DNA from 4 places in the Colwellia sp. MB3u-55 genome. Region 2 is predicted to be linked to each of the others. Evidence: predicted binding sites of a transcription regulator. Region 2 holds the regulator's gene; each other region holds the start of a gene.
What was found. Region 2 encodes LexA, which represses DNA repair genes until DNA is damaged. Its sites were predicted from a motif close to TACTGTATNNNNATACAGTA; they were not measured.
Positions count from the first base shown of each region.

Region 1: the regulator LexA is predicted to act here: its motif matches at 3,126-3,145, upstream of H4J66_RS17740 (DNA topoisomerase III).
Region 3: the regulator LexA is predicted to act here: its motif matches at 5,439-5,458, upstream of recN (DNA repair protein RecN).
Region 4: the regulator LexA is predicted to act here: its motif matches at 1,220-1,239, upstream of H4J66_RS09610 (exonuclease domain-containing protein).

Region 1 covers NZ_JACGUS010000122.1:345,965-353,624, forward strand. Annotated here, with positions in the region: gene H4J66_RS17725 (tetratricopeptide repeat-containing diguanylate cyclase) at 1-1,569, opposite strand, end outside; gene H4J66_RS17730 (glutaredoxin family protein) at 1,689-1,916, opposite strand; gene H4J66_RS17735 (cytochrome b/b6 domain-containing protein) at 2,280-3,008, shown strand; gene H4J66_RS17740 (DNA topoisomerase III) at 3,196-5,130, shown strand; gene ampE (beta-lactamase regulator AmpE) at 5,210-6,133, opposite strand; gene ampD (1,6-anhydro-N-acetylmuramyl-L-alanine amidase AmpD) at 6,247-6,840, opposite strand; gene H4J66_RS17755 (TIGR02281 family clan AA aspartic protease) at 6,883-7,401, shown strand; gene nadC (carboxylating nicotinate-nucleotide diphosphorylase) at 7,491-7,660, shown strand, end outside.
Region 2 covers NZ_JACGUS010000116.1:163,216-170,875, forward strand. Annotated here, with positions in the region: gene H4J66_RS12710 (DNA repair ATPase) at 1-1,102, shown strand, start outside; gene H4J66_RS12715 (alpha/beta fold hydrolase) at 1,460-2,278, shown strand; gene lexA (transcriptional repressor LexA) at 2,355-2,990, shown strand; gene coxB (cytochrome c oxidase subunit II) at 3,560-5,116, shown strand; gene ctaD (cytochrome c oxidase subunit I) at 5,128-6,720, shown strand; gene H4J66_RS12735 (cytochrome c oxidase assembly protein) at 6,732-7,313, shown strand; gene H4J66_RS12740 (cytochrome c oxidase subunit 3) at 7,366-7,660, shown strand, end outside.
Region 3 covers NZ_JACGUS010000121.1:13,105-20,764, forward strand. Annotated here, with positions in the region: gene H4J66_RS16090 (replication endonuclease) at 1-1,011, opposite strand, end outside; RNA gene ssrA (transfer-messenger RNA) at 1,278-1,627, opposite strand; gene smpB (SsrA-binding protein SmpB) at 1,722-2,204, opposite strand; gene H4J66_RS16105 (SRPBCC family protein) at 2,355-2,795, shown strand; gene H4J66_RS16110 (RnfH family protein) at 2,788-3,168, shown strand; gene H4J66_RS16115 (outer membrane protein assembly factor BamE) at 3,238-3,585, opposite strand; gene recN (DNA repair protein RecN) at 3,720-5,408, opposite strand; gene nadK (NAD(+) kinase) at 5,518-6,399, opposite strand; gene grpE (nucleotide exchange factor GrpE) at 6,856-7,509, shown strand.
Region 4 covers NZ_JACGUS010000113.1:255-7,914, reverse strand. Annotated here, with positions in the region: partial or broken gene H4J66_RS20800 (IS3 family transposase) at 303-571, opposite strand; partial or broken gene H4J66_RS20795 (hypothetical protein) at 617-724, opposite strand; gene H4J66_RS09610 (exonuclease domain-containing protein) at 1,312-3,480, shown strand; gene H4J66_RS09605 (TIGR03643 family protein) at 3,594-3,881, shown strand; gene H4J66_RS20005 (hypothetical protein) at 3,974-4,894, shown strand; partial or broken gene H4J66_RS09595 (glycosyl hydrolase family 18 protein) at 5,974-7,660, shown strand, end outside.

The sequences.
Region 1 (7,660 bases), on a different contig from region 2:
AACAGGATGACCAAACTTATCATTGACCATTTTAAAATCATCAATATCAAATAAAATGACCGAAAGTTCAGTTTTTTCGACTAAGACATCATTAAGATAATTCGATAAGTACTCAAAAATATAGCGACGGTTATATAAATTTGATAATGGGTCTTTAATGGACAGTGCATACATTTTCTTATTATTTTTATACTGAATGGTTATCACGATAATAACAACCACACCGGCACATAGCATAAAAATCAGTAGATAAAGGTTCTGTAATTTTTGTTGATCATAAGAATCATTTTCTAAAGCGGCGACCTTTTCTCGTTGCAGGGTAAGTGCTTGTTCGATATATTTTCGCTCATTTTCCATCGCAGCACGCGCTGTGGTTAATCGTGTGCTGGAATTTTTTACCAATAACTCATTGTATTTTTGATAGTACTGTCGAGATAATTGAAAAGCTTCACTGTCATTATTTCTTGCGTGAGCAAGCTCTGAGCCAAGCTTTATAACTTCTAATTGCCACTTAGTGCCGACTAATTCAGGTAAAGACATGAATATATTTTCAGCTTTAGTCAACGATGCTTGCGCTTGTGCTAACTCACCCAAGATAATAAAACAGTGAACCTGTTGCTTATATAATTCGGCATTATAATCAATCAAGCCATTTAATGTTAGGGCATGATTAATAACATTGATAGCTTTAACACAATCGCCTTTTTCGGCCAGTGTCATACCTAAACCGTAAGCTGAAAAAAAAGAAATTTCAGTGTTAGGGGTATAGGCAATTTTTTCTTGATAAAGCTCGAAGTAGCGAATTGCCAAATCATATTTTTGCCAATATCGATAAGTTACAGCAATGCCATAAATAGCCTCTGAAATATGAGCTGGATAATTTAAACGTTCATAAGTATTTAATGCTTTTTGGTAATATTCTATCGATTTTTCATAATCGTCCATATAGCCATAAATAGCACCGTAGGTTTCATTGATAACAGCAATTAGAAAGTGTTCTTTTAGCGAATAAGCGTCTAAGTAAGCTTCTTGCATTTCATTCAATGATAGCTCAAAGAGCTCAGTTATACTTTTTGTAAAAGCAAGCTCTTGTTTAGCAAGAATAAAAAGGTAAGTTAAATTATTTTTTTTTGCTATAGACATAGCCTTTCGTAGAATAATTACAGAATCTGCATACTGAGCATGACGACGATAAATTATCCCCTGATAAATATAAAGGTGACTTTGAATTATTAATGGAGTTTTGTTGTCAATAAGCGTTTTGGCTAGTGCGACGGTCTTATTAAAGTCTTCATAAAAATAGAGTAAATTTTCTGCTTGAGCTTTACGTAACAACCACCAAGATTGTTGTAGCTTTGGCATAGTTGAAAAAGATTTTTCTGCGTTTAATAATTGTTGATAAGACTGTAGAGGTTGTTGTCGTATTTCTTCATCCATATTCAATAAGCGACTTAGCTCATCGGTTTGTTCTGCGGCTAATTGGCCACTACTATTTGCCTGTGATTGACTACAGGACAAAAAAAATATAATAACAACAACCGAAAAAAACCGATAAAAATCAAATTTCATTACACATCCGTAATTAATGATCTTGTTAATTAATGTAAGTATTTTAACCTTAACATAGACCTTTTTTTAAAACGAGTTAAAGCCATAAAATTGTATCATCAGCAATATATTAACCAATATTAATCCTCGTAAAGCGCTTTAAAAGCCGCCACTTTAAAACCTTGCAGATATTCTTCGCCTATCTTTATTACCGGTACGGATCTAAAGTTTGCTCTGCGAAACTCTTTTTGTCCCGCGGCTGTTTTCACATTACATAAACGATAAGCAATGTTGTTTTTATCTAAGTACGCTTTCGCCGTGTCACAATGAGGGCAGTTACTCATACTATATAAGACAATTTTCTTCATGCTAAGTTTCCTTGGTTATTTATTCGCTGCATGACCTCCAACAAATAAATGTTAAATGGGTGTCCATAATACACACTATAATGCACAGAATTAATACACAGAATTATTTTACGGCTGTTTGTCTAGTTTACAGGAACTTACCTTGAAAAACGCTGACACTTGCAGAAAATTAAATTAAATTATCTGCTAGGTAATCGTCAGAAAAATAGAATAACACCGCTTAATTGTAATGACACACAACTACTATAAGATAACTCGTAACCAATAATCCAAATAACCATCACTTAGTGTTAGAAGCAGATAAATATTTCGGTTATTATTAAAAAACAGGCAAAATGTTAACAAATAAAAAGAGTCATCATCATGCAAGATAACCCAGTAAATATCAGTTCCACTATAGTAAAAACTTTTGTTTGGAGTAGAAATATTCGTTTATTTCATTGGTTGAATGTCTTGTCAGTACTTTTGCTTATTGTTATTGGTAGCGTTATTTATTTTGGTAAAGACCTAGGTATCTCAACAGAAGGTAAAATACTGCTTAAAACAATACATGTATGTGTGGGCTATGTTTTTGCTGCAAATTTAATTTTTAGAATTATTCTTGGTTTTATTGGTAAAGGTTATGAACGCTGGGGACAAACACTGCCTTTTAACAAAGTATTTAAACAAGAACTAGCCGATTTCAAAAAAGATAAAAATAAGACCTTTAAAGGTCATAGTCCACTGGGTAAACTTATGGTTGGCGCTTTAATGTTAAGTCTTTCTATTCAAATGATTTCAGGTTTAGTGATTGCGGGTACTGACATTTATTATCCTCCTTTTGGGCAGTATTTTGCTAGCAACATAGCTCAAGATAAAAGCCAAGTATCCTTAATTAAGCCTTACAGTAAAGAAAATGTTGATGCAGATGCTTATAAAGAAATGCGTAATGTAAGAAAGCCTTTTATAACTGCTCACGTTTACAGCTTTTACTTTTTGTTGCTGTTGATCCCACTACATATTTTAGCGGTATTTTTTGCTGAGCGACGTGAAAAACATTCTATTGTTTCTTCAATGATCCACGGCTTTAAATATTTACCTAAAGACAAGTAAAACTACTTTTATCCTACCGCTGTGATAATGACCTACTCACCACATAGTGAATAAGTGGGTCGCCTCCTAACTAAACCTAGTTACGGATGAAACAATTTGACTATAACTGAGAATAAGCACTGTATAAAAAACCAGTTATTGTGCTAAACTTATTCTAATGGTTAGTATTGAACCCTTGGAAATTCTATTGAAACTATATATTGCCGAAAAGCCAAGTTTAGGACGTGCCATTGCGGCAGCTTTACCCAAACCCCATAAAAGTCAACAAGGCTATATAGCGCTCGGCAATGGTGATATCGTGAGTTGGTGTATTGGTCATATTCTTGAGCAAGCCGATCCAGAAGTTTACAACGATGACTTTAAAAAGTGGCGAATGGAGCATTTGCCTATTATTCCCGAGCAATGGCAACTGACCCCAAAAGCTCAAACACGTTCACAACTTAATGTCTTACGAAAATTGGTAAAAAATGCCAGTGAAATTATTCACGCTGGTGATCCCGACAGAGAAGGTCAATTATTAGTTGATGAAGTAATTGATTTCTTAAAAGTGTCTAAGACAAAAAAACAGCAAGTAAAACGTTTATTGATCAGCGATTTAAATTTACCGGCAGTAAAAAGGTCACTTAACGCATTAAAAAGTAACCAAGATTTTATGCCTTTATCTGTATCAGCGCTGGCTCGTTCACGTGCTGATTGGTTATACGGTATTAACCTTACCCGCGCCTATACTTTGCAAGGACAAAAAGTAGGCTTTAATGGTGTGCTTTCTGTAGGGCGAGTACAGACGCCCTTGTTAGGTTTAGTGGTTGAGAAAGATCGCCAAATCGCAGACTTTGTTCCCCATGATTATTTCGATGTTTATGCCGATATTATCACTCCTGGCGGTGAAAAATTCATCGCAAAATGGCAGCCGAGTCAAGCTTGTACTTCCTATATGGATGAAAATAAAAAAATAATTAATAAAGCACTCGCAGAAAACGTTGTTAGTCGTATCACAGATAAGCCCGCTATAGTGACCTTGCTTACCGAACAAGACAAAAAGCAATTTGCCGCACTGCCCTACAATTTGTCAGCATTACAGATTGATGCCGCGAAGCTGTTTTCAATGAATGCAAAACTAGTACTGGATGTTTGTCAGGCATTATATGAAAAGTATAAATTAATCACCTATCCCAGATCAGACTCTAGATACTTGCCGGTAGAACATCATCAACAAGCCAAAGCTATTATACAAATTTTAGCAGAGTCAAAGGACAAGTATGCCGAGTTTGCCAAAAATGCCAACTGCACGGTTAAAGGTAAGGCGTGGAATAACAGTAAAGTAAGTGCTCACCATGCGATTATTCCTACAGAGAAGTCAGCCAATAATATTTCTCTTAACTCTTTTGAAAAAAACATTTATCAGCTCATTGTTCGCCAATATCTAGCACAATTTTACCCGCCTTATTGTTACCAACAAACACAAGTAGAATTAGAGATAGCGCAAGGTAAATTCACCGTTAATGCTAAAGTTCCACAGCAACTTGGTTGGAAAATCATGTTCCAATCAAGCAAAACAAAAAAAACGCCCCAAACAAGTAATGACCAAGCATCTTTTACAGAGCAATTATTGCCAAAATTAACCCAAGGCGAAATACTGCATTGCCAACAAGGTTTAATTGCTGAAAAAGTGACACAAGCACCAACCCCTTACAACGATGCAACACTGCTCGGCGCCATGACAGGTATTGCCCGTTTTGTACAAAATTCCGAGATTAAAAAGATCCTCAAAGAAACTGATGGCTTGGGTACCGAGGCGACACGTGCAGGAATTATTGATCTACTTTTTAAACGAGGGTTTTTACAACGTATTGGTAAAAATATAACGGCTACAGATATTGGCACTTCACTAATTAACGCTTTACCTAAAATAGCAACTACGCCTGATATGACCGCACAGTGGGAAGCAACACTTAATGATATTAGTGAGCGGAGAAGTAACTATCAAAATTTTATTACGCCGTTGACTGCAACGCTAAAAAGTATGGTCATTCAAGCTGAACAACAGTCTTTTGAGCAATTACCCAAAGTGCCTTTTAAGCGAAAATCAAAAAGAAAGACGCGCTTTAAAAAGGCAGGGTAATATTTTACTGATGATTGACTCTACTCAGTACTTGAAAAAGAATGTCACGAGGTGCCATCCAAAAAGTATATAAAAGAGATTAGTTAAGGATACCAGTTAATATTAATACCGCTATAACAGCTAGACATAACAACAGAGTCCGCTTTGCCAACCTCACTAATAAACAAGGTTCAGCAGTACAGTCATCAGGGTCAACCATAAAATCTTCAGACTTTTGCGCAACACTAATTAATATTTGGTTGGGCTGCTTGTTGATATCAAATAAATTTTCTAACCATACCGGCATGGCTTTTGAGAAGTGTCCTACCAGCATATAACCAAAAGCAACCATGCGTACTGGCAACCAGTCGACCCAAAAGAGCATATCTTTCAATAACTGAGATTCATTTTTTTCGATAGAATCTGTTGTTTTAACCTCATTATTTACTTCAACATCGGCTTCATCAACCTCAGCGTTAGCTTTTTCTTGCTTGTCTGAACATTCTTCTGCAAGCACTTCAGGACATTCATTCATGGTCACTAGTAGACGATAAAATAATGCACCAGCAGGTCCAAAGACAACGAATAAAATCATAATAGCAATAAAATATCGGTAATTTAACCATACTAATAATTGACCAAAACTCATTGGTGCGCTGCAGGTATCTTGTTGCAGTTGGCTATGATGCAATTCACATGTTGTCGGCTCGCCTCGAAAAGCCGACAATAAATAAGCTTTGTAGCTCTGCCGCGTTTTCGTACAACCAAAACAAACAATCAAAATCAAGGTTGAAAAGATTAAATAGAGTAAGCCATCATCAACGAGCTCGAGCAATAAGTCACAAACAACAACGGGGATGGCAATAAAGATAAGCTGTGAGACAATTGACAGTTTGGCTAAATGCATTAATTTAGTGCGTTTAAATAGATCAACATAAGCATGAAAATAGGTTTGAAATTGCCACGCTGTCGTCGACAAGTAACGCTCTGCCGCCAAGGCAATAAGTAAGCTAATAAGACTCATATAGTTTTCCTAATTTATTATCCACTTGTAGAATGAGTATATCGCCGTGGCCATTCAAACACTCTGATATCTGCATTTTCATTGGTAACGAGTATATACCCTTTGCTATTGAATTAACTAGACTTTAAACAATCATGAAAATGTTGCCAATTAAAAGCATCACCTGGATCTGTCTTTCTCCCTGGCGCAATATCACTATGCCCAGCTATATTACTTTTAATGTCGGGATAACATTGTTGCAATGCTTGGGTTAATTGCGCCAAAGTATGATATTGCGCTGCTTCATAAGGAATATCATCAGCGCCTTCAAGCTCAATACCAATAGAAAAATCATTACATTTATCAAGTCCTTGATAGGAGGATACACCAGCATGCCAAGCTTTATCATCAAATGAAACGTATTGAATAATATGCCCTACTCTGGTTATTAGACAATGAGCAGAAACTTTTAGCTGGGCAATTTCTTCAAAATAACAATGTGCTTTACTATCTAACTTTCCTAAAAAAAAATCAGTAATATAGCCACCACCAAACTGATTTGGCGGTAATGAGATATTATGTACCACCAATAAATGAACCGTATCATTTTTATCTCGCACACTAAAATGTGGTGATTTTTGTTGTTCTTCATTCACAAGCCAGCCACTGATAATAGGCATATTATTATTTTGCTTGGCGGACAATTTATTTTTTAAGTCTTTCGTCATACAATAGCGTTAATATTTAATTTCAAAATTTGTGAACAGAGTATGACTGAATTTGATTCGACAAACAAAATGGGAAAAATATTTATTTGGTTAGCGTGGTTAATTGCGTTGGCATTAATGGTGTTTTTTTTTCAAGATGTACTTGATAAGCAATGGGATCCTAACAAAGATCCGCAGATGAGTTTAAATGCACAGGGTAAAGCGGAAGTAACGTTACAACAAAACCGCCAAGGTCATTATGTAGCACATGGTGAAATAAATGAGATGCCTGTGGTTTTTTTACTCGATACTGGAGCAACACAAGTGTCGATTCCCGCTTGTATAGCAGAGCAATTGCAGCTCAAGGGAAACAGACCGTCACTTGTTAATACGGCCAATGGCACTACCACTGTTTATCAAACTGAATTACAACAGCTCAGTATTGGTAATATTTATTTGTATGATGTTAGCGCCCACATCAATCCCAGCATGCAGTCTAATGAAATTCTATTGGGCATGAGTGCATTAAAAAGGGTAGAATTCAGCCAGATAGGTAAGAAACTTATTTTACGCGAGCAATGATCTACCTGCTGTGATTTACTGGCGATAAACGCCCCACTAAAAACTCACTTAATTATTTACCAACAAGAGAATAAAATTCAATGCTTTCTGTGCAACTACAACACGATATTAAAAAAACAGTAACTTGGGCATTATGTGAAGATTTAGGTGTTGATAACGCCGACGCATTAAAAAATAGCCAAGATATTACAGCTGAGCTAATTCCACTGAAAAATATAGCGGTTGCTAATATCATTACCCGTGAAGATTGTATTATTTG
Region 2 (7,660 bases):
TGGAGTTTGGAATGGTGACAGTAAAACCTATGATATGCGTGGGAAAAAATTTGCAGTTGTCATGGCAGGTAATCCTTATACCGAATCAGGTGAGGCATTTAGCATTCCTGATATGTTGGCTAACCGAGCCGATATTTATAACTTAGGTGATACCTTAAGTGGTCGAGAAGAAGAGTTCTCTTTAAGCTTTATTGAAAATAGCTTAACCAGTAATCGCTATATCGCACCACTAGCGACCCGAGATATGGGCGATCTCTATAACCTAGTTAAAATTGCTGATGGTCAACAAATCGCGACAACTGAGCTAAAACATCATTACTCGCAAGCAGAGGTCAATGAAATAGTCGCGGTTATTCAACGTATTCGTAAAATTCAAGCGACGGTATTAAAAGCTAATCAACAGTACATTGCCTCTGCCGCTCAAGACGATAAGTACCGCACTGAACCTTCGTTCAAGTTACAAGGCAGCTATCGAAATATGAATAAGATGGCGGAAAAAGTAGTGCCAGTTATGACCGAAGAGGAAGTTGAGCAGCTTATCGTTGATCATTATCGCGGTGAAGCGCAAACACTCACCATAGGCGCTGAAGAAAATTTACTTAAATTAGCCGAGCTGCGCAACAATCAAACCAGTGAAGAAAAAGTGCGTTGGCAACAAATTAAGGCAGATTTTGTTCGTCATCAAAACTTGGGTGATAGTGATAATCCGATTGCGGCTGTTGCTAGCCAGATATCGTTATTGCAAAAAGGGCTCAATCAAATAGGAGAAGCCTTGTTAGAGCCTAAATCTGCAGCGTTAGATACCTTAAATGAAACGCTTGCCAGTCTTAAACTGCAAGTGAATATTGAAAAACCAGATGATTCAGCGTTAGCTGAAACGTTGGCGTTATTTAGTGAAAATATGGCGTCTTTTTTAACGCCGCTGGTGAATGCGTTACAAAGTAATAAAAATGTCGATTTGGCGATGATTGATACTTTAAAAACACTGAACCTGACTACTGAAAAATCAGTAAAAAGTTCTGAGACACATATTCAAAAAATTAGTCGAGAACTCGCTTCAGAAAAAAAAAGTAGCGATGAGCTTTTTGCGGACGAGACCTAGCTAACATCGGCTATGCTAAACGAGAAAATAGTTGCCAGTAGTAAAGATAAACTAAGAAGATGCCTTGTTAGCTTTAGACAAACGAAAACATGTTGGTTTGTTAATAACGATGCGTTTTTGGGAGTTATCTCAGTTTGAAGCACTGCGCAGAAATTAATATTTATTGCCAAACCGAGAGCACATAACGTTATACTCCCTATACACGTATGACTGAATGCTAATGGTAGATGTTTAAAGTTATTAGCCCTTTTTAAATGATACTAAAACCGTGCTTTAAAAAATATTATCTCACTTGTTTTCAAAAGTGAATAAAGCGTCAATAATGAACGTTCAACATAAAAATGATGGAGCGCAGCTATGAATGAAAAAATTACAGCACTTAAGTCAGAATTAGCACTCCTTAAGGAACAATTTGCTAGAAAAATTACTGATGCAGAAATTCGTTTAAAAAATATGATTGAACAAGAAAGCCTAGATACTTCGGTTGAACGTGGCTATAAAATTCAAGCTTCTTTTGAAGAGCCCGTAGATTCTTTATCTAATGGTGAATGTGTAATTTTACTGCATGGGCTTGCACGTTCCGCTAACTCGATGAAAGCTATTGAAAAACGATTGTTAGCAGAAGGTTATTTTGTGATAAATATCAACTACCCTTCTAGGGATTATTCGATAGAAGAGTTGGCTGAAAAAGTGATTTCTAAAGCGCTATTAATTTGTGAAAATCGTCAAGTTAACTTTGTTACCCATTCAATGGGCGGTATATTAGTTCGCCAATATTTAAGTATGCACAAAATACCTAATTTACATAAAGTCGTGATGCTGGGCCCACCAAATAATGGCAGTGAAGTCGTTGATAAACTTAAAAATACACCTGGCTTTAGTTTTATAAATGGTGATGCGGGTATGCAATTAGGTACTGGCGAATTCAGTGTCCCTAGTAACCTTGGCAATGCTAATTTTGATTTGGGTGTTATTGCCGGTAATCAAAGTATTAATTGGATATTATCAACACTTATTCCTGATAAAGATGATGGTAAAGTTTCGGTTGCTAGTACCAAACTTGATGGTATGAATGATCACATTGAAATGGAAACGACCCATCCATTTATGATGAAAAACGAAAAAGTTATCGAACAAGTTATCCATTATCTAAAATCAGGGAGTTTTCAAAAATAATTCGGCTAGAAAACTTGCCTTTACTAATGACCTGTATATACTCACAGTAACAACTGTGTAAATTTACAGGCCCCCTATGCTAAATGAAATCAGCGAATTACGCCCTCTAACGAACCGACAACAACAAGTTTTTGATCTGATCAAAGACAAGATAAGCGATACGGGCATGCCACCAACGCGTGCTGAAATAGCCAAGTTTTTTGGCTTTAAATCAGCAAATGCAGCCGAGGAACATTTAAAAGCTTTGGCTAAAAAAGGCTATATAGAAATGTTACCAGGTACTTCTCGCGGCATTCGGTTGACTGAGAAGTTAATGGAAGAAGCCGGTTTACCGTTAATCGGCAGAGTTGCTGCAGGTGAACCTATTTTAGCTGCAGAGCATGTTGAAGATCATTATAAAGTAGACGGTAATTTGTTTCATCCAGCCGCTGATTACTTATTGAGAGTTAATGGCGAAAGCATGAAAAACATTGGCATACTTGATGGTGACTTGTTAGCAGTTCATCAAACGACCGATGTACAAAATGGCCAAGTAATTGTTGCTCGTGTCGAAGAAAATGTTACGGTTAAACGTTATAAAAGAGAAGGTAATATCGTTTACTTACATGCTGAAAATGATGATTTCTCTCCTATAAAAGTTGATTTGTCTGACCAAGAGTTTAATATTGAAGGGTTAGCTGTTGGCGTTATTCGCTCGGCAGACTGGATGTAATTAAGTTAATCTTTTTAATAAACTTAGTGGTAACGAACTAAGTCAATTTATCTAACAAATACGCTATTAAATAAGTCAAACCGATCCGTTAACTTTAGTCTATAACATAGGCTAAAGTTTGCTTTTATACCCTTTCGTATTCTTTTCATGCAAACCTTCCTCTTTCCTAAGAATAATTTTCATTCTAAACCCCATTCAAACAACTTTATCTTTTTCTGATTAAAAAATAACCACTATCAATTTTTGTAATACGCGTAGTTATACTTAGCTGTTTATTTTTAATACTACGGCTACAGCCCTTTGTTATTAGGCATTATTTTATATTAGAGTTGATACTCTATTGTTTTTATTGGTTTTTATTTTAAAATAGCTCGATTTTTAAATTGACCCAGATCAACTTTTAAGTAATTCTAGTTTGGAATGTGTACAAATATAAATATAAGGCGATGTTTTCGACGCTAACTGGTTGATAACAAAATCGCTAAGAAAATAATAAAAATCCGTACTAAAGGATGTGTTTTGTCCTAGGTATCAAGTTTTAAACTTTTATAGGGTGAAGGAGATGTCGTGTGAAAAGACGTAACCTAGGTTGGCTGTTGTTGGGGAGTGTTCTTTCCAGTTCAGCTTGGGCAGATATGCAATTAAATCTGACCAAGGGTGTAACAGAAGTAAGTAGAGATGTTTATGATCTACATATGCTCGCAATGTATATATGTGTAGCAATCGGTGTGGTTGTTTTTGGTGCTATGTTTTGGTCAATGGTTTTCCACCGAAAATCCAAAGGGGCTAAATCAGCAGATTTTCATGAAAGTACAAAAGTAGAGATTCTCTGGACAGCAATTCCCATTGTCATTCTTATCGCTATGGCTGTACCAGCAACGAAAACACTGATCGAAATGGAAAATAACGACGATTCTGACGTTACCATTCAGATCACAGGTTCTCAGTGGAAGTGGCATTATAAATATTTTGATCAAGATATTGAGTTCTACTCCGTTTTATCTACGCCAAGACCACAGTATGAGACACAAGAAGGTAAACACCTTAGTGTTGATGCCGGCGACAAAGTCAAAGGTGAAAATTATTTACTCGAAGTTGATAAACACCTTGTCATTCCAGTTAATAAGAAAGTAAGATTTTTAATCACTTCTGACGATGTTATTCATGCCTGGTGGGTACCTGCTTTTGCAGTAAAGCAAGATGCTATCCCAGGATTTATTAATGAAGCATGGACAAAAGTTGACGAGCCTGGGCTATACCGAGGTCAGTGTGCTGAGCTTTGTGGTAAAGATCACGGTTTTATGCCTATTGTTGTCGAAGTAAAGTCTGAAGCTGATTATGCTCTTTGGCTCGATGAGCAACACGAATTTAATGCGCAAGCTGCTGCTGCTGAGAAAGCGTCTCTTAACGCTTCCGCATCAATGGATGAACTGATGACTTTGGGTGAAACTACCTATGTTGCCTACTGTGCTGCCTGTCATCAAGTTTCTGGTGCTGGTCTACCTCCAGCATTTCCTGCACTTAAAGGAAGCTCTGTTGCTACGGGTAGTATTGCTGCGCATATTGATATTGTACTCAATGGTAAAGCGGGTTCAGGTATGCAAGCTTATGATAAGCAGTTAAGTATGAAGCAAATTGCTGCAGTTGTGACCTATGAGCGTAATGCTTGGGGTAACAATACCGGCGATGTCGTACAAGCCGCTGATGTTAAAAGTTTTGCTAATGATTCAGGCAATGACACAGAAACACCGGTAAAAGTCGCTGAAGTGGTTGTTGAAGAAGCCCCAGCAGAAGATCTAACTAGAGTGTATAGCGAAGATGAATTGATGGTTATGGGTGAGCAAGTTTACATGAAAGCTTGTGCTGCTTGTCATCAAGTTTCTGGTGCGGGTTTACCTCCGGCATTTCCTGCACTAAAAGATAGTGTAATTGCACTGGGTGACATTGCTGTGCATATAGACATGGTTATTAATGGCAGTAAGAAAAACCCTGCTATGGCTGCTTTTGGTAGCCAGTTAACTAAAACCGAAATAGCGGCTGTTGTTACTTATGAGCGTAATGCTTGGGGCAATAACACCGGTGATTTAGTACAACCTGCAGCCGTTGATGCTGCTAGTGCGAAGTAGGGGGATATAAAATGACTACAGACGTTATAGAACAAGAATCGCACGACGATCATCATGATGACCATAAAATGAAAGGCATCAAGCGTTGGTTGTACACGACAAATCATAAAGATATAGGTACGTTATATCTATGGTTTGCTTTTATTATGCTATTAACCGGCGGCGCTTTAGCTATGGTTATTCGAGCCGAGTTATTCCAACCCGGTTTGCAAATAGTAGAGCCTGATTTTTTCAATCAGCTAACTACTGTACATGGTTTGATCATGGTGTTTGGTGCAATTATGCCGGCCTTTACGGGGTTTGCAAACTGGATGATACCTATGATGATTGGTGCGCCAGATATGGCTTTACCACGTATGAATAACTGGAGCTTCTGGATTCTACCTTTTGCTTTTGGGATTCTTTTGTCTACATTCTTTATGGAGTCAGGTGCGCCTAACTTTGGTTGGACATTCTACGCACCACTTTCTACAACCTATTCAAATGGTAGTACGGCATTTTTTGTTTTTGCTGTTCATATTATGGGTATCTCATCAATAATGGGTGCCATTAATATTGTTGTTACTATTATGAATATGCGTGCGCCGGGTATGACTTACATGAAAATGCCATTGTTTGTTTGGACATTTTTTATTACCGCCTACTTATTGATTGCGGTAATGCCGGTGCTCGCTGGTGTGGTAACTATGTTGTTAACTGACACTTATTTTGGCACGAGTTTCTTTGATGCCGCTGGTGGCGGTGACCCGGTATTGTTCCAGCATCTTTTCTGGTTCTTCGGGCATCCTGAAGTTTACATCATGATCTTACCTGCTTTTGGCATTGTTTCGACAATTATACCAGCGTTTGCTCGTAAAAAGTTATTTGGCTACAGCTCAATGGTTTATGCAACGGCATCGATTGCTGTGTTGTCATTTATTGTTTGGGCACATCACATGTTCACGACAGGTATGCCGTTATTTGGTGAACTGTTCTTCATGTATTGCACCATGTTAATTGCCGTACCTACGGGTGTTAAAGTGTTCAACTGGGTCGCAACTATGTGGCGTGGTTCAATGAGTTTTGAAACACCAATGCTATTTTCTATCGCATTTGTCATCTTATTTACTATAGGCGGGTTTTCAGGCTTGATGTTGGCATTAACGCCTGTCGATTTTCAATACCATGATACCTACTTTGTTGTTGCCCATTTTCATTATGTGTTGGTTACAGGTTCATTATTCTCGATTTATGCTGGTGCATACTTCTGGTTACCAAAATGGACAGGTCATATGTATAACGAGTCATTAGCTAAATGGCATTTTTGGTGTTCACTGATTTCAGTTAATTTACTATTCTTCCCTATGCACTTTTTAGGATTAGCGGGCATGCCTCGTCGTATCCCAGATTATGCGTTGCAGTTTGCTGATTTCAACAAGTGGGTGAGTATTGGTGGTTTTGCCTTTGGCCTTTCGCAACTAATATTCTTAGCGGTAGTCATTAAGTGTATTAGAGGTGGAGAGAAAGCAGCGGCTAAGCCTTGGGATGGCGCTGAAGGTTTAGAGTGGACTGTTGCAAGTCCTGCTCCGTACCATACATTTTCAACACCACCAAAAATTGATTAAGTTAATAAAATATGAATAAAGGTGACGAATTGCAAAATTCAAATAACAAAGATAGTGCTGCTATAACGAAAAACAATCAAGTGATAAAAAAGCTGGTTATGATTGTTTTTGGTATGTTTGCTTTTGGTTTTGCACTTGTCCCTTTATATGATGTGTTTTGTGATATTACTGGTTTGAATGGAAAAACGTCAACCACTGCCGCCGCTGTCTATAATGTTGATCAGATTGACACAAAAAGAATTGTAACGGTGCAGTTTATTAGTCGAACCGCTCAAGGTATACCTTGGCAGTTTGAACCTATGGTCCGTGAAATAAAAGTTCATCCCGGTGAAATGAAACTTGTTAAATTTTATGCAAAAAATGAATCCACCCGCGATATTATTGGCCAAGCAGTTCCGTCAGTATCGCCCGGTTTAGCGGCAGCGTATTTTCAAAAAATTGAATGTTTTTGTTTTACGCAGCAACCGCTACAAGCGAATGAAGAGGTAGAGATGGCGTTACAGTTTTATGTTGACCCAGAATTACCTGAAGATATTTCAACGCTAACGTTGTCGTACACTTTGTATGACGTGACCGGAAAAGTGGAATCGTAGCAATTTATACTGTTCACTTAGCGTGTAACAGTATTTGTTTAGGGGAATAATAATGACAACAAAAGAATATGAAAGTTATTACGTACCATCACAAAGTCATTGGCCAATTGTTGGCGCAGTGGCACTTTTTTTAATTGCTATTGGCGCCGGAAACTATGTTTCTACGTTAAATAGTGGCGAAGGTGGCATTGGCGGTTATATATTGCTTGCCGGCATTTGTTTAGTTATATACATGCTCTATGGTTGGTTCAGTAATGTTATAAACGAATCGATGGCGGGTAAGTATAGCCATCAAATGGATAACTCATTTCGTCAAGGGATGAGCTGGTTTATTTTTTCTGAAGTGA
Region 3 (7,660 bases), on a different contig from region 2:
TGCGGGCTTTGCATCATTTCCGTATAAATCATCATCAAGGTCTGAACCATCAATGTTTTTTGATATATATTTAGCGATATAACCAGCCGCGCTACCTTTATTAGGATCAATTGAAGTCATATCAAAACGATGTTTCTTAGCGCCTCGTTCATTACCATCTTCTCGCAAAGCATATTTGCTAATAATGGAGCGAGTAGTTTTTACATCGTCAGGATGCATGAATAGTAATAAATGCCAATGTGGTGTTCCGTCATGATGTGGTTCTACAACTCGAAATCCATAAGGGTGTATATTTTTCTTTTGTAATGCTGAACGAATAAGTTTCCAGTTATTATTAAAATACTCATTTACGTCTTTTGGTGTTGAATCATTAAATTTAGGATTTGCTTTACCATTAGAGTAAGCATGATATTTTGATGGGGAAGTTAACGTATAGAACTCACCAGCATGTCCCATTTTTGTTGCGACTTCTTCAAAGCCACGTATACGAGTCATAAGTTCAGCTTTACGAATTCTAGGGTTGGACACTGATTTTTTATATACATCAAGAAGAGTGTAGGTTTGACCATCTTCATTAACAATTTGATTAGCCATTAAATACTCAAATGAGTTTTCAAGCTGAGTTTTTCTGTTTTCTAAAGCAAATGCACTGGCGTAACAACTTGCGTCTTTATTAACTAAATTTAATTTCCTATGAACTTGTTCAATATATTGGATGCGCAATTTATTGATTTTTCTAAACCACCAATTACTACAAGCTAATTTATTTAATGTTGGTATGAATGGTTTATCAGCATTATAACTATCAATTTGAATGGTGTATCTATTAGCGATACCTTGGCATATTTGATATGAGGTTTTATTCTGACCATATTCAGCAATAGTGAATCCACATCTTTTGGATATATTCTCACAAAAAACTTTAATCTCTGCGGGTGTCGACGAAAGGTTTAAATCATGAATGACGAGTGATTTATCTATTTTATATAGAAACAGGTCAGCTTCATGCAAATTCTTTTGATTGTAAATTCTGAGATAGTGACTTTTAAGGGAATTATAAAAGTAGGGGTGACGTTTAAATACTGCTTTACGAAAGGAATAATTTTCGCGTGTACCAGTGTTATTTTTTGACGATGGTAAAAAAGTGTCAAAATCGTGCCATTCTGTAGCCCATTTAGGACTATCTGAGACCAATTGGGTATCAGAAACAAAAAAGCTACAGTCCCTATTTCTAGGGGCTATAGCTTGATTTAACTGGCTTTCGTCAGTCTTTAATGTGGTGGAGCGGGGGGGAATCGAACCCCCGTCCAAAAAGCCTACATCCTTGGTACTACATGCTTAGTCGATTATTTGTTTAACCAATTAGACGCCAACCGACAGGCTTCGTCATGGTGAGCTTAATACTATTTCGCGGTTCAGCCTTAAGCGTGCTTCCCTCGCTATCCTATTTGGGGTGACCATCGATCCTCTAAACAATAGGAGAATTTTTGAGGCGATGGCTAGCCTAAGCGGCTAGTGCGAACGTATCGTCGTTTGCAATTATAGTTTTGCGGCTTTTTACCAGGCAAACCGCCCCTGGGCATGCACCTCGGGTTTCATGAATCTTGTCGAATCCTAGATCCGCCCCAAAGTTTTTACATCTTAATTATAAACTTATTCAGTCTATAAAGCGCATTGTACAGCGCTTCTTTTAAATAAACAACGTGTTAATTGTTAACTTGTTATCGATCTAAATTCTTATTTTTCATTAATCGGCCTTTATCAACAGCCCATTCTCTGTCTTTGATATCAGAACGCTTATCATGGTCTTTCTTACCTTTACCCAAATAAAATTCGAGTTTGACCCAATTTGCTTTCCAATACATCGCCGTGGCAATTAATGAATAACCATCACGCTCTACAGCGGCAGTTATTTTCTCTAATTCACGTCGATTCAATAGTAACTTGCGGTCACGATTAGGTTCGCATACTACGTGACTAGAGGCAGCATTGAGCGGCATTATTTCAGCACCCAATAAATAAGCTTCACCGTTTTTTACGTGTACATAACAATCAGAGATATTAACTTTTCCGCTACGGATACTTTTAATTTCCCAACCCTGCAGGCTCATCCCACCTTCAAACTTATCAGTTAAAGAATAGTTATGACGAGCTTTTTTGTTTAACGCAATAGTATTGCTGTTTGATTTTTTTTTCTGTGCCATTATATTTCCATTTTGTTTGCCATCAAAAATAGCAATCGCAAACATTATACGGAGAATTATTGATATTTGAATGATTAATTTCAATTTTTCTCTTTAATGCCTTTTGCTCACGGCTTTGTTATCATTACCCTTTAAAGTTGAGGAAAATAAATGCCCGTAATTAGTCGCAGCGCTTTAGTGATGTATAGCGTTGACCAAATGTATCAATTAATTAATGATATTGTTGCTTATCCTCAATTTATTCCCAATTGTGGTGACAGTAAGATAATTTCTCAGCAAGGTAATGAAGTTACCGCTGCTTTGATGGTTTCGAAGGGGGTTCTAAAAAAATGGTTTACCACCAAGAATACCTTGATTGGTAATAATAAAGTGCAACTCGATTTAGTTGACGGTCCTTTTAAAAAGTTGACAGGTTACTGGCAACTAACTGAATTATCTGAAGAAGCTTGTAAGATTAGTTTACATTTAGAGTATGAGTTTTCGAGTAAAGTATTCGATTTGGCATTTGGCCGTGTTTTTACAAGTTTGACCAATAATATGGTACAAGCTTTTACACAAAGAGCTAAAGAGGTTTATCATTCTAATGGTTGATAGCATAGAGATAGAGCAAGAACTTGCTCAACGTAAAATACAAATAGAAGTTGTTTATGGACTACCCGATAGACAAAAGCTATTAACGCTTTTAGTCGATGAAGGCACCTTGTTAGAGCAAGGTATTATTGCTTCAGGCATTTTATCTGATTTTGAAGAAATAGACTTAACCGTAAACAATGTCGGTATTTGGAATCGCGCCGCTAAATTAACGGATACTTTACGAGATTTAGACCGTATTGAAATATATCGACCTTTAATTGCTGACCCAAAAGAGGTTAGAAAGCGCCGAGCTGAAAAAGCAAAAGATGAAGGACGTGCCGATAAAGTTACCGGTGGTCGTGTAGACCCGCGTCGAAATAAAGCCAGCTAAAAAGCATCGTAAAATTTAAAGTAAAAAAAACGGCTATTAAGGCCGTTTTTTATGGGGCTAAAATATTTTTTAGTTAACCATAGGAACGTAAAAGTTGTCACCTAAGACAAAGTCACCTTCTGCGCTGGCTAATAATTCATTATCAAAATAGAGGATAAATTTCTTCTTAACGTTAAACTCTTCACTTCGACCTGATTTTAATAAGTAAACATAGTGCAATGTATCATTGCCAAAGGCATCGTTAACAACAGGGCTGCCAAGTACAAATTTTACTTGTTCTTTAGTCATGCCAATTTGAAGCTTGTCGATATCTTTTTGTTCTAAAAAGTTTCCCTGAGGAATGTCAAAACGATAGACCCAGCTTGAGCAGGCAGAAAGAGATAGGGCAATAGTAATGGCTAAAATGCGAAATAACATGTTTTTTCATTTATCCTAATAAGTTCGAATGGGGATGATAACTAAGCCCGCGAAGAGATACAAAACTATTTTCAATTTATTTTGCACCTTTGTGCCTCAACTCGGTTTATTTACTTAACGTTAAAATTAATTTATTAACCGGCAAGTAACTCTTGAGCATTAGCCAAGCTGTTATCTGTTATTTTATTCCCCGCTAATAAGCGAGCAATTTCTTGGACTCTGCCATTAGCACTTAGTTCCGTTACTTTTGTTTCTGTAAACTCGCCATCGGTTAATTTACTGACAAATAACTGTTGATGCCCTTTGCAAGCGACCTGTGGTAAATGTGTTACACAAATAACTTGGGTGTTTTGGGCTAATTCTTGTAGCTTGCTACCGACCATTGCCGCTGTTGGGCCACTGATACCGACATCAACTTCATCAAATATTAAGGTCGGTGTGATCACCTTGTCCGCCAAAATAACCTGCATGGCTAAACTAATACGTGATAATTCGCCACCAGAAGCAACTTTGTTCATTGCTTCTAATTTTTGACCTGGGTTAAGGCTAATAAGAAAGTTTATTTCATCAAGGCCAAACGGTGATAAAGCTTCAACATTAACTTGCTGTACCGATACGTCAAATATGCCGTTGTTCATATTGAGCTCTTTCATGCTCAGCGTGATTTTTTTACTGAGTTTTTTAGCCGACTTTACTCTTGATGTTGATAACGCCTGAGCAGATTGTTGGTAATGTACCTTAGCTTTTTCAATGTCTATGTATGCTGTATCTAGTCTTGAACCGTCTGAATTTATGACATGTAAGGCTTGTTTTATCTCTAAGTGTAACGTTGGCAAATGCTCGGGTGCCACTTGATGTTTCTTAGCGAGTTGAATAGCGAGCGAGTAGCGGTCTTCAATCATTTGATAAGCTTCTGGGTCGAGTTCAAGCTTGTCGTAGTAGTGCTTTAGCTCATCATTAGCATCTTCAACAAGAATAAGTGCTTCGCTCAAGGTGTTAGCAATATTTGCTAACTTAGGATCCATATGAACTAAATCATTCAATTGTTCGCAGTTGTTTCTTAGGCTGTCTGAAATATTATGATTTTCGTTTTCAGACAAAGTTTGCAATGCTTTTAAAGTGCCGGTCAATAATGACTGACCGTTACTATGACGCTTGTAATCACTTTCTAGAATTTGAAATTCACCCGTTTGTAGTGAAAATTCGTCTAGCTCGGTCACTTGGTATTGTAATAATTGCAGTTTTGCTTCGCGTTGTTCTTTACTTTCTTGTAACTGTTTTAGTTCTGTATTGAGATTTCGCCATTGCTGATAGTAATATTGAACGTCGTCTAATAAGTGCTGATGATCGGCATACTCATCAAGTATTTTTCGCTGTTGTGCCGGCTTAACAATGAGTTGGTGATCGTGTTGGCCATGAATACTTATTAAAAATTGTGCAATATCTTTAAGTTGGGCAAGCGGAACTTGGCTACCGTTAATGTAGGCCTTTGAGCGTCCTTCAGCTGATATTACTCGGCGTAAAATACATTCACAATCTAACTCAGCATCGTGTTCGTCTGTTAGGGAGAGGCCATTTTTTTTAAGCCATTTTTGTGCGGAAATGTTTTTGTTAATATCAAAGGTTGCGGCTAACTCTGCTTTTTTAGTATTGGGTCTTACAACATTAGTGAGCGCTCTATCGCCTAAACATAAACCTAAGGCATCAATAGCTATTGATTTACCCGCACCTGTTTCTCCGGTGATGGTTGTCATACCTTTGCGCCAATCTATATCTAGGGAGCGCACAATGGCGAAGTTTTGAATGTTAAGATGTAAAAGCATGAGGAACCAATTCACTGTATAAATATGTATACCTGTTAATTTATACAGTAAAGTGGTTTTGTGCAAGTGTTAATCGAATAAAAATTCAACAGCTTGAATTTGTTAAAAATTAATAAAGCTTATTGCCCCAACTTAATTTATTACGCAGTACATTAAAGTAGTCATGGTCTAGAGGATGAACTAATCTCAGCGTATATTCACTTTTTCTGATAATAACTTCATCACCTGGTAATACCGCTAAAATAACATGGCCATCACAACTTACTTGTAAGTTTTCATAGTTCTCATTGGCGAGTAATAATTTTATTTCACTATTGCCGTCGACGACTATGGGTCTACTGGTCAGGGTGTGTGGAAACATCGGCACCAACGATAAGGCATTTAAATTGGGTGTTAAAATTGGACCACCTGCCGACATTGAATAGGCGGTTGAGCCAGTAGGTGTTGACACGATTAAGCCGTCAGAGCGTTGGCTGAACATAAAGCTACCATCAATGTAAACTTCAAATTCAATCATGCTGGCTACTTTTCCTGCGTGTAGCACTGCTTCATTGACCGCACTGTTAGAGCTTTTCAATTTTCCGTGGCGATAAACTTCTGCCTCAATAATAAAACGTTGCTCAGCGCGCGACTCGCCACGTAAAATTTTCTCAAGTGGTTCAATTAATTCATCGGGCGATAAATCGGTAAGAAAGCCTAAGTTCCCTCTGTTTACACCAATAACACCGATATCAAAACATGATAGAACCCTTGCGGCACCTAACATATAACCATCACCGCCCACGACTATAGCCAGGTCAGCTTGTTCACCAATTTCTACTACGGTACCAATCGTTAGATTATCGATATCGATTGATGGGCCAACTGAGCTTTCAATTAATACCTGATAGCCTTGACTGGTAAGGAATTGATAGAGCGCTGTTATTGTTGCGCTGGCTCCTTCGTGATTTGGTTTGCCTATTAAACCTATAGTGTTATAAATTTTGCTCATGTCTACGCAGTAAGTTGTTTGTATCTTAGGATTAATAATAGTTTCGCTGTATTTTCATGGCTTGTAAAGTTGACTTTTTTATAAATTATTTACTGAGTAGCATTTTGATTAAATTTCCGCTTCAGCGAGATTTGAAAGATTTAGGGCTAAGGTATTAATTGAAGAGAATAGTTCTTCATTGTCAAAACTAATAACCTAGGCTGTAGGCCTTTTAAAATATAACTTTTGACGTTTTTTGGCGATTAGATACCTGCAGGTAATTGCTTTTCTATAGAGTGACTTTATACAAAAAAATGATATTTTTCCTCAAAACACTGACAAGCGCTCAGTAACAACAAACTTAATTAAATTGGTATTTAAGCTTGAATCGTAGCAAGAAGTCCCCATAATTAGCGTTATCAGATTTATATAACCTTTATATTGTTAAATATATTATTAGTTTATTTTGGAGCTTTCATGACTAATGAGTCAACAGAAAACAAAAATACAGCTGAAGCATCAACAGAAGCTTTAACGCCCGAAGAAATTATGGCGCAAGAAATTATCGACCAAGCTGAAGAGCAAGTCGAAGTTCAACATATTCATGCCCATGAAGTGATTAGTGCCGAGCAAGAAAAGATTAACGAACTTGAGTTAAGCCTTTCTTCAGCGCAAACCACTATTGCAGATCAAAAAGACTCTGTAGTTCGTGCTAAAGCCGAAGTTGATAATATTCGCCGCCGTAGTGCACAAGACGTCGATAAAGCACGTAAATTTGCTTTAGAAAAATTCGCTGCTGAAATGTTAGTGTCAGTAGACAATTTAGAACGTGCTTTACAGAATATAGATAAAGAAGATGAAAACAATACCGGCATTATTGAAGGTCTTGAATTAACCCTACAAGGTTTAATTGCTTCGTTAGAAAAATTTGGCGTTAAAGGAGTTGATCCACAAGACCAACCTTTTAATCCTGAATTACATCAAGCTATGTCTATGCAAGAAGTTCCAGGCGTTGCGCCAAACACCGTTATTGCTGTGATGCAAAAAGGTTATGAACTCAATGGCCGTTTAATTCGTCCAGCGATGGTAATGGTTTCTAAATCTGCTCCGGTAGTTGATACCACAGCATAAAAAATATCATTAAAAAAAGCGGTAAGAAGTTTCTATAAAACTTCTTACCGCTTTTTTGTTTTTAGCAGGCAAATAAGTTTTATTAGGGTGTTTTATCGCTATCGGTGAGAAACAACAAAAAAATCTTCACAAATAGCTAAATAATGAAATA
Region 4 (7,660 bases), on a different contig from region 2:
TGTGTCTTATATTTTTATCAAAAAAGTACTAATAATGTGCAGGTAGACGAAAAAGAACCTTCTTTACATACAATAAATAAGAATCATCCCGTCAAATATCCAGTACTGGCCACTTTTTACATGCATATTCACCCGTCTAGATCATGGTCTAGTTATTGCCGTTTTCAAGATACATAAGACAAGTGCCGATATAATTTTAATTAAAGCATAACGCCACGTTAAGAGGCATTAATTTTTGGTTAAAATGTGAAAAGAAGTTCAGGTTAAAAGTGATCTTCCCCCAATAAAGCGGACACATTTTTTTACGCTGCCAGGGCTTTATATTCTATTGGCGAGCAATAACTTATCCCTGAATGCATACTGAAACATTGTAGTATTTGTTAATGTAACTGCCAAGTATTCCGCGCAGTTTTTTATCACTATCAAATACATTACCACGAATAACTTCCATCTTCATTGAATGGAAAAATGACTCCATATGCGCATTATCAGTACATTTTCCCGCTCGGCTCAAGCTATGAGTTATCGCATGTCGTTTCAATACTTTTTGATAAACGTGTCCACGATATTCTTTTCGCCATCGTGACAGCATAAATGGGTGTATGTCGAGTTTTTCGGCGACTGATTTAATTGAGACACCAACAACATAACTTAATTGAATAGCGTTAACTTTAAAGTCGTTTGAATACTTCCAGGTTCGTCTTAGATTATTGTACTTGGGCATAAGACACCTCATCTTTAGTTAGATTTTGGTGTCCGTTTTATTGGGGGAGGATCACTTGAACTAACAATATATTCTGAGAGTTTTTATCTATATCTAAACTTGGCAGTTTAAATATAGAAACGTTTACAACATGCGAATCATTTTTATTAAGTTCTTTACTCCCAAGAGATGATTAATAGCCGGAAGCAGCTATAACCTCCCAATCTCCATTTTGTGGAGGGAGTGTGTAACACCATAAATGTTGATAGGGCTATTTGAATTTGCAACAGTTGCGCACGAAGCAAGAAATAGACTTGATACTAATACTATAATTTTAAACACTAAACTTTTCTTAGTAGCATAACGCCACATTAAGTGGAAAAAAATAGTTGGTTAAAATGTGAAGCGAAGCACAACCTAACCAACTGTCTTTGTTTCTTTTAAAGTGTTTTTTAGGGTGCTTAATCTCTGCAGCTTGGAGCGTATAAGTAGTTAAAGCACTAAAACACAATAAAACACTGTATAAGCAGACAGTTCTTTAGTATGCTTATTTTAACAAGAGCGCTAACCAAGCAAACCCTCACAGCACATAACCCCAGGACATAAAATTGCGAGCTTTACCCACTTATTACTATTTAAGCCATTTTCATGAATTCCTTAAATTTGTGACAGGCCCATGTGACGCTTTATTAGATAGCGATGACGCGCAATTTATTCAACGTTTCAACGCACTGACAAAGCCGCAACAGTGCCTTGTTGTTCGTTTTATTAATCGTAAGTCTATTTTTGTCAAAGCAACATCTTATGCTTATGAAGAGATTGAAAATATATCCGGCAATTTGAATTACTTAAAGAAAGAATATTGGTTTACGACTCTTGAATCTAAAAATATTCCTGCCTTTATCGAGCATCTTACCAAAGATGAAATCATCCAAATTATAGATGAAATTAACACGTCCTATGCAAGTGACACCCAGACATTGGTATATAAAAAGTCACAGGCCAAAGCCATACTGGTTGATGTTGTTTTAAGTGGCACGAAGCCTAATCTAATTTGCAAAACTAAGGTTGCAAGTGCCTATTGGCAAGGCAATTTTGAAGCACACATTAGCTATTTTCTTTATGTTTACTTTGGTAATTTTCAATCTAAATTGAATCAGTTTTCTATGCGCGACTTAGGCGTCATGCGAACGCGTAAGGAGCAGGCTCAAGTGATGGCCAGATTCGCCGACATTGGAAGTGCTAAGTCGGCTTTTGAAATACATTTACTACTAGATGAAATACACGCGCAATTACCCTTACTCAAGCGTGACGCCATTCTCAAACACCTTAATGATTTGCCAAGCCCTATAGGAGCGAGAGCCAAAGACCTGAATGAAAAACTCCAATTTTTGCTGGCTTGCGAATTATTAAAAGAAGATGCAAATAAGGCTTGCTTGGTATTGAAAACGATAAATACTGACACTGCGCAAGAAAAATGGGTAAGGGAAGGATATAAACTAGGCCTAAAAGACGAGGTTGAAGCAGAACTCGAATGTATAATTGAAGTGCCACTGTCTGAAGACCTTTTGGCCTTTGCAGAAGACTTTTTAGCGCGAAAATATCATAAAAAACGAACCAGCATTTTAACCGATATGTTGCGTAATAATAGCCAAAATATTCTCATTGACGAAATGCACAAAGGTGCAGTTGAACGCGGTGTCGTGGCCTATTATGAAAGCCGAGGCTGTGCAGCAATGCGAACCGAAAATGAAATATGGCGGGCTTTATTTGGGCTTTATTTCTGGCATGAAATATATGAACTAGATGGCTTAGGATTAACCAACGAGTTCGATCGTTTGCCCGCATCCCTTAAAACTAACCAATTTTATGAGCTTGCTTCAGAACAAATTGAAAGACGCTTATCGAGTACAAATACAAAAGCTAAATTAATTCAACAACTGTCCTCAGCTGCGGTAAAATATTATGGCCAAGGTAACATTGTGTTCAAGTGGCGCAAGAACATATTAGAACGCCTTATTGTGCTTATTAATCACAGTAAACTAGACGCCCTATTGTCGTTGTTAAAAGCGATGACTCAAGACTGGAAAAACCTAAGTGATGGTTATCCTGATTTAATGCTTATTGAACATGAGAAGCTTCGCTTTGAAGAAGTAAAGTCAGAGGGTGACCAATTACGTCGAAATCAGCTGCTAAGCATTCAAAAGTTGCAAAGTGTAGGTTTTGATGTGCGCATTACTAATGTCAATTGGACTATCGATCCGATGCAACCTTATGCCGTTATCGATATTGAAACGACGGGTGGTAGAGCCCAACATCACCGTATTACTGAGGTGGGTATTATTAAAATGATTGGGGGTGAAGTCGTCGATCAGTGGCAATCATTGATTAATCCTCAGCGGCGTATTCCCCAAAATATTACTTCATTAACCGGTATTGATAACGACATGGTGGCAAAAGCTCCATTATTTGCTGAGGTCGCTGATGATATTGATATATTTACCAAAGGATGTGTATTTGTTGCTCACAATGTTAATTTTGATTACGGCTTTATAAAAGAGGAGTTTAATCGATTGGAACGTCGCTTTCGACGACCAAAATTGTGTACCGTTAGGGAAATGCGTAAACACTACAAAGGGCTGCCGTCGTATTCATTAGCTAATCTTACTAAGCATTTCAGTATTGATATGCAACGACATCACAGAGCAATGTCAGATGCCATTGCAGCAGGTGAATTGTTGAATATGGTGAATGAGAAACGCTTAAAAATTGACTGATTTGCCTTTTGATGTTTTATAAAATACAAATAGCCAAGTAATTGCAACGCAGCACCGTTATACTATTTATAGTAGTAATTGATCCTAACCTCATGTAAACAAGTAAAGATAGTATGAAAATAAATCTTAAACAAAAAATAACTCAATTTAGCGAAGAAGAAATATCGCGTATCATCGAAATGGCGTGGGAAGACCGCACACCATTCGAAGCTATAGAGCAATTATTTGGAGTATCCGAGCCTCAGGTAATCGAAATCATGCGCAGCAGCATTAAGCGCAAAACATTCAATAATTGGCGCGCTAGAGTGACAGGCCGAAAAACTAAGCATCTTAAGCTACGCAGTCCCGATGTTAGCCGTGGTTATTGTTCCACCCAATATAAGCCGACACGCAAACGTTAGTTATCTACGGCTTTCCAGATTATCAAAAACATCACGACTAAACTGAGCTGTAACATCAAGGTACCCCGTATTTTTTCTCAATTTCAGGGGCTTTGAGTTCCCAGTTAAATTCAATCATATTACCAAAAATTGCAGTTCAACAAATTTTAGAAATAGTTACTCCACCTGATCTTAATCGCGGTATAAAGGTATCAAGATGGCTTCAACAATACACAGATATTCAACTAGAAAAAATTAATAAAGGTTTGCTAAAACCATCAACATGGCAAACGCGTAAAAATATTATTAGTAAGATTAACTCTGTTCATGGAGAATTAGAACTTGCTAAGGTTACAACAAAAATACTTAAAGAATTTTTAGACACTTATGTTATTCAGGGTAAATCAAGGATGGCGCAGGCTGTTCGTAGTGTTTACATTGATGTTTTTATCGAAGCAGCTCAAGCGGGTGAAGTTGACGGTAGCAGTAATCCAGCATCTATTGTTAAAAATCCAACAGCCAAGGTGACTAAATCTAGACTTTCTTTAGAACAGTTTAATTCGATCATTGTTAGTCAGTCTTACTTGCCTCATAAATGCTCATATTTATTGGCACTCGTAACTGATCAACGTAGAACAGATCTTGCTTTAATACGACGTAACAAAGGGCTTGATTGGGATGATAAGTATAAGGCTTACCGCAACAACCCAAATCACTTTATAGACCCTAAAACAGACTATGGTTCATTTGTAGGGCTAGTAAAGCATGCACCCTACTCATTCATTCAAAATAACCATTTACATGTATTTCAATTAAAAACAGGAAAGCTATTAAAAATACCTATGGAGCTAAAATTAGAAAAACTTGGGCTTTCAATTACTGACGTAGTTGAAATGGCATTGATTGACCAAGGTTCATTATTCGCGCTTCATCACAATACAGCTAGAGCACAAAATAATGTTGGTGATCCTTTACATCCAGATACTATTTTTCGTTCATTTAAGCGTGCCAGAGATGATGCCAAGATTACATGAAACGGAACGCGCTACCTTCCATGAAATCAGATCATTGTCTGAACGTCTTTATCGTGAGCAAGGAGTTGATACACGTTTATTATGTGGCCAGTCACATCAGAAAATGACCGACAGGTATAATGATCTTAGGGGATCAGATTGGAGTGAGTTAATAATCTAGATTCACACTGCTTTCTTTGAATATTTTGGGCTTTAGGTGCAAGCAAACGAAAACGTACCTTTCTAAGCTATTAGCAAACGGTTTCTAGATATTGAAAAGGGCAATTCCTGCCACTATACACCTAAGATATCATTACTATTAGGACAGCTGAGGGTCAATAAGCGGTCATAAATTGGGGGCTAAAATCACTTTAATTTAAGGCAGCAAAGATACGAAAGAAGACATTAGCCTTGGCTTATCTAGCTACATTTGAACCGATAAAAATCAACCTAGCGTTAGATAATAAAATTGTTCTAAATTTCATCAGAAATCTATAAAGTCAAAAATTCTAATTTGATTAAAAAATACCAAAGCGGACATTAGGTTAATATTATTTTAGGTATTAAATTCTGTGGCACAAAGCGTCTTAAAATTTATGCTTTCTTTATCCCTTTAGGATACTAATCATTTAGAAGTTTATAAAGGGTATAAGTTACCACTCCAATGCTATTACCTTGTCTTTTGACAACCTTTGTCAGCTATTTCTTTAAGTTAGCAAAACTTGAGTTCGTTGTTGTTATTATCATGTAAATCAGCATTTTAGCAGTTATTCAGTACAACAAAAAAGTACCGTTTATTATTGAGTTTTGTACTGTTTTGTTAAAAGATGTAGCCAAGTCATTAATTTGAGTGTATTATTTTTGAACAATCTTTTGACAGCGCTGTCAAATAAAAGACAGCGCTGTCAAATAAAAGACAGCGCTGTCTTTTTGTGAGTGTTAAACCAATGATTTATAGAGTTTATAAAAAATGGATTTTGGCAACTAGCATCGTTAAAAGACTTTGTTAGGGAAGGCTTTAGTATTGGCGAAGGTATAAAATTATAAAAATAAATAACCCTAATTAAAGCCAGCTAACTGGCCACCACACAGAGGTAAGTATGAAAAAATTATTAACAGCATGCGCAGTAACCGCCGCTTTAGCTTCTACCCAAGTATTAGCAGAAGCACCAGGAAAACCAACACTTACAGAACAATATGCCAACTACAACGGTAAAGGCTTTGTTACGGTTTCTGGCGAAGCTGGAGCATATGAATCACTTGTTACACGTGTTGATGTTGTTGACTTACCTGTTACCTGGTCTCCAGCTTGGAGCGGTGATTCAGCGACATCATGGCAAGTACTTGTAAATGGAGACGTTGCCGTTTCAGGCACTGGTGCAGGCGGTAGTGCGATTGTTCCAATTACTAGTGGTGGTCTAAAAGAGATCGTTGTGCGTTTGTGTAATGATGATGGTTGTGTTGAAAGTGATGCAGATAAGGCTATTGTTTCAGATACTGATGGCTCACATTTAATGCCGCTTGGCGAACAAGTTGACTCGGCAAATACTAACTATGCACAATCTCAAGACCAAATCGTTGGTACTTATTTTGTTGAGTGGGGTATTTATGGTCGTAAATATTTTGTTGAAAACGTACCTGCTAATAATTTAACACACATTATATACGGCTTTATTCCAATGTGTGGTGAAAACAAATCTCTTAAAGATGGTAATGCGTCTGGTTGGAGTGTACTTCAAGCTGATTGTGCTCAAAGTGAAGATTACGAATTGGTGATTCATGATATGGGTGCGGCTTTTTGGCGTCAAAATGGTGCTGTTAAAGCCATGAAATTGGACGGAACTGCTGTTGGTTATGGCGAAGTTGGTATGGGTAATTTCGGTCATTTAATGGCGCTTAAGCAAGGTAACCCACACCTTAAAATCGTTCCATCAATTGGTGGTTGGACACTGTCGGACCCGTTTTACGGTTTTACGGATAAAGCAAATCGCGATACGTTTGTTGCTTCTTCTAAAGAATTTTTAAAAACATGGAAATTCTTTGATGGTATCGATATCGACTGGGAATTCCCTGGTGGCGGCGGTGCACAAGCTTCATTAGGCGACCCAATTAATGACGGTCCAGCTTATGTCGCGTTAATGCAAGAACTTCGTGTAATGCTAGACGAACTTGCTGTTGAAACAGGCCGTAAATATGAATTAACCTCTGCTATTGGCGTAGGTTGGGATAAAATTCAAGATGTTGATTATGCCGCTGCGGCAGAGTATATGGATAACATCTTTATGATGTCATATGACTTTTATGGTGCATGGGGTAGTGAAACTGGCCATCAAACAGGTCTTTACTGTGGTGCACATATCTCTGCTGATAAATGTGACGGTACAGGTGAGTTTGGTCCAACAACGGTTACAGATAAAACTAAAGCAGGCAACTTAGGACGTGACTCTTATGCTCCAGCAGGTATGCCAGAATATACAACAGCTAATGCAACCCGTTTGTTGTTAGAGCAAGGTGTACCAGCCCATAAATTAGTTGTAGGTGCAGCAATGTACGGACGTGGTTGGACTGATGTTCAAATGGTTAATGGCAGCCCAATTGGTGCTGTAGGTAATCACGTAGACAGCTCAGATAATAACCCCTTAGTTGCTGAAGGTGGTGAAGGAACTTCAGTTGACGAAGCTGCATGGGCATGGGAAGCAGGTATCATGGATTATCGTGGTGCGTTGAAATTCTTGGCAGCAAATACAAATGCTAAGTATGTTTGGGATAACCAAGCCGAAGCATCAT